Regions from separate parts of the Cytobacillus sp. genome, predicted to be linked through region 1. Evidence: riboswitches for the same ligand, from Rfam matches in the RefSeq annotation. Region 1 holds a riboswitch; the other holds the start of a gene.
What was found. Region 1 has a riboswitch for S-adenosylmethionine ahead of ACEQ1T_RS23760 (methionine ABC transporter ATP-binding protein). Riboswitches for the same ligand answer to the same signal wherever they lie in the genome.

Region 1 (3,412 bases):
GGAAGCCCCTACTGTAATTTTTGTGCTTTCTTTACTTTCTCCGCCTTCACCGGCATTGCCGTCTTCTTCTGAAGTTCCGCAAGCTGCAAGAACAAGTGCTACTGCAAGTGCAAGAGCAAGTGATAACCATTTTTTCATGTTAATCTCTCCTTAACGTTTGTCTAATTTTGTTGTTATGATATCTCCAATAAACTGGATGATAAATACGATGATTAGAATAATGACAGTCGCCATAAGCGTCACATCACTGCGGCTCCTCTGGAATCCTTCCAGGTAAGCAAGGTTTCCAAGTCCGCCAGCACCGATAACACCGGCCATGGCTGTGTAGCCAACCAGCGCGATGGCTGTAACAGTAATTCCTGAAACAAGAGCGGGCATTGATTCCGGAAGCAGAACCTTCCAGATAATCGTGCTTGTTTTTGCGCCCATAGACTTGGCCGCTTCAATTACACCTTTATCTATTTCCCTCAAGCCGATTTCAACCATACGGGCATAAAACGGGGCAGCACCAATAATTAACGCAGGCAGTGCTGCATCTTCCCCGATCATTGTTCCAAGAAGAAACTTTGTAAATGGAATCAATAACACGATCAGAATAATAAACGGAATCGAACGGAATATATTTACGAAAGCAGAAATAATTTTATTGATTGCTGCATTTTCCCAAACATTTCCCTTCGAGGTCAAAAAGAGCAGCAGTCCCAGAACTGCTCCCAAAATAAAGGTTGCGAGAACAGAAATGGCTGTCATATATAGAGTTTCCATTGTAGCTTCCCACATGGAATCCCATTGTACATTTGGAAACCATTCGTTAAGCATTGGAAATCACCTCCACGCCCACCTGCTGAGAGTGAATAAATTCGATGGCTTTTGCCACTTCCTCTGCCTCTCCATCAACATGGATGAATAAAGTACCGTAAGAACCATTCTGTGTTTGTGAAATCTTTCCTTGAAGGATATTTACGGTTACCTGGAAATTCCGGATCAGGTTTGTAATCAATGGCTGTTCAGCTGATTCACCGACAAATCCTAATTGCACTACTTTTCCTTCTGGATACAAATCGACCAGGTGATCAATCGTTTCCTTAGTTTCTTCAGGCTCTGTTACCTGCTGTACAAAACGCTTTGTAATCGCAACTTTAGGATTCCTAAACACATCCAATACTGGCCCGATTTCAACAATTCGGCCTCCCTCCATAACCGCAACCTGATGGCAGATTTTACGGATAACGTGCATTTCATGTGTAATTAGGACAATTGTTAAGCCCAGACGCTCATTGATATCAACAAGCAGCTCCAAAATGGAGTCTGTAGTCTGCGGATCAAGTGCAGATGTCGCCTCATCACAAAGCAGCACTTTCGGATTGTTGGCAAGGGCTCTCGCAATTCCAACTCTTTGCTTTTGGCCGCCGCTAAGCTGGGAAGGATAAGCATCTTCTCTTCCTTCAAGACCAACGAGTTTAATGAGCTCGTCTACCCTTTTCAGCCTTTCCTGCCGGGAAACACCAGCGATTTCAAGCGGAAATGCGATATTCTCCCTTACCGTTCTTGACCATAAAAGGTTGAAATGCTGGAAGATCATGCTGATTTCCTGACGCGCTTTTCTTAGCTTGCTTCCCTTTATCTTTGAAACTTCATTGCCTGCAACTGTTACACTGCCCTGGGTAGGAAGCTCTAACCCATTCAGCATGCGGATCAAGGTACTTTTACCTGCACCGCTATATCCGATAACTCCGAAAATTTCTCCCTCTTTCACCTCCAGGTTTACATCATCAACTGCTTTTACCTGTCCCTTTTTTGAAGGAAAAATCTTCTGTACATCTTTTATAGAAATCAACGTGAAATGTCACCTCTTTAATCGAAAAATACAGATTATAATTAATAGACTGCTCATATTCCTCTATTTTTTACTCCTTAATGGAGTTCATGCGCTAAAAGCAAAAATGCCTTTCTGCACATGAGCAGAAAGGCATTAAAAAATTAAGTCCTTTCTCTCATCTGTCAAAGCTATGCTTTGAGTGAATTGGCACCATTTCAAATAATTGACGGTTGCCGGGCTTCATAGGGCACTTCCCTCCACCTCTCTTGATAAGAGCGTAACGTTCTATATTCAATTAATACTTTAAGTAATTTAAGCAGTTTTTTAATTACGTTTGCTATCGTATCATAGCCACTAAAAAGGTGTCAACGATGAAATTTTAAACTTTCGGAAAAAAATGAATGGTAAATTTTCCTTTATGCTTTTGCAGCAAGCGATGTGATGCCTGAAGCTTCTTCAATCGCCTGTTCCAGATCCTCAATCAAATCTTCCGCATTCTCGATCCCGATAGAAATCCGAATTAGATCTTCCGCCACTCCGGCAGCTTTTAAACCTTCTTTATCCAGCTGCTGGTGAGTGGTACTTGCAGGGTGGATAATCAGACTCTTTGCGTCCCCTACATTTGCTACGTGTGCCCAGAGCTGCAGATTATTGATTAGCTTGGCTCCAGCTTCTCTTCCGCCTGATATACCAAACACAGCCACAGCGCCTGCTCCTTTAGGCAAATATTTATCTGCCAACTCTTTGTCCGGATGGCTTTCAAGCCCTGGATAAAGCACCCAATTAACGGCTGGATGCGCCTCCAGATATTCCACTACTTTTTTTGTATTGGCAATGTGCTCCTTCATTCTCACATGCAAAGTCTCAAGCCCCAACGCAAATTGAAATGCACTTTGCGCACTCATCGCTGGCCCCAGGTCTCTTAACAGCTGAACGCGTGCTTTAATAATATAAGCCGCCTCGCCAATTGCTTCGCTATAGACAATATCATGGTAGCTCGGATCCGGTTCTGTAAAGCCCGGGAACTTAGGGGAATTCCAGTCAAATTTTCCGCCGTCTACAATAATTCCTCCCATTGTTGTTCCATTGCCGAGCAGCCATTTAGTCGCAGAGTGTATAACAATATCAGCACCATGTTCGATAGGCCTGCAAAGATAAGGTGTAGCAAAGGTGTTATCGACAATCAGCGGCACACCATTCTCGTGTGCAATTGCTGCGACCTTTTCAATATCCAGGATTTTTAAGCTGGGGTTTCCAATCGTTTCCGCAAAGATGGCCTTTGTTTTATCCGAAATCGCGTTACGGAAATTTTCCGGATCTTTTGGATCGACCAGTTTCACTTTAATCCCATACTTGGGAAGTGTGACTGCAAACAAATTATAAGTGCCGCCATATAAATTGGACGCAGCAACTATTTCATCGCCTGCTTCAGCTATGTTTAATATGGCAAGAGTAATGGCAGACTGTCCGCTTGCAAGAGCCAATGCACCAACTCCTCCCTCGAGCAAGGCCACTCTTTCCTCAAATACACTTACAGTAGGGTTATGTATCCTGCTATATATATATCCTGGCTCTCTAAGGGCAAAGAGATCT
Region 2 (3,412 bases), on a different contig from region 1:
CCGAAAATCCGCAAAACCATAAATATTCTCCTTTCCAGGGGTTCCCTTATTTAAAAAAGGCCGCTGCATCCTTTTATAAAAGGGAATTCGATGTTGAATTGGATCCCGAAACCGAGATAGCCATCCTTTTTGGAGGTAAAGCTGGCCTTGTTGAAATCCCTCAATGCCTTTTAAACCCTGGGGACAGCGTATTGGTTCCGGACCCGGGATATCCTGATTATTGGTCAGGTGTAGCACTTGCTAAAGCAAACATGGTGACAATGCCTCTAAGAGAAGATAATAACTTCTTGCCCGTATACAGTGAATTGTCAGCAGATCAGCTTAATTCAGCTAAACTGATGTTCCTTAATTATCCAAATAACCCGACAGGAGCAGTGGCAAATAAGGATTTTTTTCAGGAAACAGTTAATTTGAGCCGAAGTCATGGTATTTGCATCGTCCATGATTTTGCATATGGCGGAATTGGTTTTGACGGCAACAAGCCTGAAAGTTTTCTTCAGGCAGAAGGGGCAAAGGAGGTCGGTATTGAAATTTATACCCTTTCAAAGACCTTTAATATGGCAGGCTGGAGAATAGGATTTGCAGCTGGAAATGCAAGTGTCATTAAAGCACTGAATCTAATGCAGGATCATCTATACGTCAGCTTGTTTGGTGCTGTTCAGGAAGCTGCAGCAGCCGCTCTGTCAGGACCCCAGGATTGTGTTAATGAGTTGAATTTTATCTACGAATCCAGACGGAATACCTTCATCTCTGGCCTCAGGGAAATTGGCTGGGATGTACAAGCTCCTAAAGGCTCCTTTTTTGCATGGCTCAAAGTCCCTGAGCAATTTACATCGGAAGAGTTTGCTGACTATCTCTTGGATAAAGCGCATATTGCGGTTGCACCTGGCATCGGATTTGGTGATTATGGAGAAGGGTATGTGAGAGCCGGATTGCTGACATCTGAGGATAGACTTAAAGAAGCAGTGGGGCGAATAAAAAAATTAAATTTGTTTTAAATTTTTTTCATAATTCAATTGACAAAAATATTAAGCACTGTCATAATTCTAATTAAATTTTAATTCGAAATTAACTGAATACTCGTTTCGTTTTCTTATCAAGAGCAGGCGGAGGGACTAGCCCTATGAAGCCCGGCAACCGACTTATACCTGAGCACGGTGCTAAATCTTGCAGCTTTTAGCTGAAAGATAAGAAGATGTTAGATTGCTATGCTAACCTCTTCTTATTTGAAGAGGTTTTTTATTGTTCCCATTCTTTGATTTTTGAAAGGAAGAATATACATGAGTGAAATTATTGCAACGTATCTGATTCATGATGAAAAACATAACCCGGAGAAAAAGGCCGAGGAGATCGCTTTAGGGTTAACGGTCGGGTCATGGACCCATTTGCCCGAGCTTGAAAAACAGCAGTTGGAAAAGCATAAAGGCAGGGTCGTTGCTGTTGAAGTCCTTATTAAAGATGAAGAAAGAAAGGAAACAGCTGCAGTCATTAAGATTGCCTATCCCACTGTTAATTTCAGTCCGGATTTACCGGCAATATTAACAACAGTCTTTGGAAAGCTGTCATTGGACGGAAAGATTAAATTGTTAGATTTACAGTTTTCCAATGAACTTAAAAGCTTTTTCCCTGGGCCTCGATTCGGGATTGACGGACTGAGGGAAAAAGTGAATGTATATGGCAGACCCCTTCTAATGAGCATCTTCAAAGGGGTGCTGGGCAAAGACATGGATTTTTTAACTTCGCAGCTTAGGGAACAGGCCCTTGGCGGCATCGACCTTGTAAAAGATGATGAAATTCTATTTGAAAACCGCCTTACACCTTTTGAAGCCAGGATAACCGAAGGCAAAGAAGTGCTAAGGCAGGTTTATGAGGAAACAGGGCACCGTACCCTATATGCTGTAAATTTAACAGGCAGGTCTTTTGAATTAAAAGAAAAGGCAAGGAAGGCATCCAGACTTGGTGCAGACCTTCTTCTGTTTAATGTATTTTCTTATGGGCTCGATGTTTTGCAGTCATTAAGAGAAGATGAAGAGATTGGGCTGCCTATCATGGCACATCCTGCAGTTAGTGGAGCACTTTCTGCTTCAAATGTTTATGGGATTTCCTATCCTTTGCTTTTAGGGAAACTTCTCAGGTATGCAGGTGCAGACTTGTCTCTATTCCCTTCCCCTTATGGATCGGTTGCCCTTGAAAAAACTCAGGCATTATCAATTGGGGATGCCCTGACTAAGAATGATTTCTGCAAAAGAACCTTTCCGGTTCCATCAGCCGGCATCCATCCGGGTCTTGTGCCTCTTCTTTTCGAAGACTTCGGAATAGACAGTGTAATCAATGCCGGAGGCGGCGTACATGGGCATCCGGATGGGGCAAGAGGAGGCGGTTTGGCATTCCGCCAGGCAATTGATTTAATATTAAAGGGGGCTTCTTTAACAGATGCTCCATCAAACTTCCCTGAATTAAAAAAAGCGATTGATCTGTGGGGGTACAAAGAGGTGGCTGTCAAGAATGGCTAAAATAGCGGTTTTTTGTGATTTTGATGGAACTATTACCGAAAATGATAACATCATTCATATCATGAAGCACTTTGCTCCTTCCAGGTGGGAAGGGATAAAAAATCAAGTTCTGGCACAGGAAATTTCCATTCAGGAAGGAGTAGGAAAGATGTTTTCCCTTCTCCCAAGCAGTCTGAAAGATGAGATCACCGATTTCATCTTGGAAAATGCGAGAGTAAGAGAGGGATTTCAGCCATTTATCGATTATCTGGCAAAGGAAAATATACCGCTTTATATAGTCAGCGGAGGAATAGATTTTTTTGTGGCTCCTGTATTGGATAAGTATGGACCCTTTGAAGAGGTGTTCTGCAATAGTTCTGATTTTAGCGGCGATACAATTAAAATCTTATGGCCGCATAGCTGTGATGAGAATTGCGATAATAATTGCGGCTGCTGCAAGCCTTCCATTATGAGAAAACTGGAGGGTGAGGAAACCTTTAAAGTGGTGATCGGGGATTCAGTAACTGATCTGGAGGCTGCAAAACAGGCAGACTTTGTCATAGCAAGAGACCTGCTCCTGGAGAAAAGCAAAGAGATGAACCTAAATCATTGTGCCTTTGAATCGTTCTATGATTGCATTGAGCTTTTAAAAAGATTAAATGAGGTGAGGGTATGAGCAGACTTGAGGAAAAATGGAATGAGCTTGCAGATATTAAGGACGAGCTTGCAGAAAGGGACTGGTTTATGGGAACGAGCGGAAATCTGGCCATTAAGGTCAGCGGGCGTCCCCTTCAATTCCTCGTTACAGCAAGCGGAAAGGATAAAAGGAAACGAACTGATGAAGATTTTCTCCTTGTTGATGAATATGGACACCCGGCAGTGGAAACACATCTAAAGCCATCCGCTGAAACACTTCTGCA

Region 2: it holds a riboswitch for S-adenosylmethionine, as region 1 does, so the genes downstream of both, ACEQ1T_RS06275 (2,3-diketo-5-methylthiopentyl-1-phosphate enolase) here and ACEQ1T_RS23760 (methionine ABC transporter ATP-binding protein) in region 1, are expected to answer to the same signal.

Annotation. Positions count from the first base shown of each region.
Region 1 is NZ_CAXQGS010000135.1:3,336-6,747, reverse strand. Features, by position in the region: gene ACEQ1T_RS23770 (MetQ/NlpA family ABC transporter substrate-binding protein) at 1-138, opposite strand, end outside; gene ACEQ1T_RS23765 (methionine ABC transporter permease) at 151-819, opposite strand; gene ACEQ1T_RS23760 (methionine ABC transporter ATP-binding protein) at 812-1,837, opposite strand; SAM riboswitch class I at 1,992-2,095, opposite strand; gene ACEQ1T_RS23755 (O-acetylhomoserine aminocarboxypropyltransferase/cysteine synthase family protein) at 2,236-3,412, opposite strand, start outside.
Region 2 is NZ_CAXQGS010000040.1:34,016-37,427, forward strand. Features, by position in the region: gene ACEQ1T_RS06270 (pyridoxal phosphate-dependent aminotransferase) at 1-998, shown strand, start outside; SAM riboswitch class I at 1,091-1,194, shown strand; gene ACEQ1T_RS06275 (2,3-diketo-5-methylthiopentyl-1-phosphate enolase) at 1,281-2,513, shown strand; gene ACEQ1T_RS06280 (2-hydroxy-3-keto-5-methylthiopentenyl-1-phosphate phosphatase) at 2,506-3,168, shown strand; gene ACEQ1T_RS06285 (methylthioribulose 1-phosphate dehydratase) at 3,165-3,412, shown strand, end outside.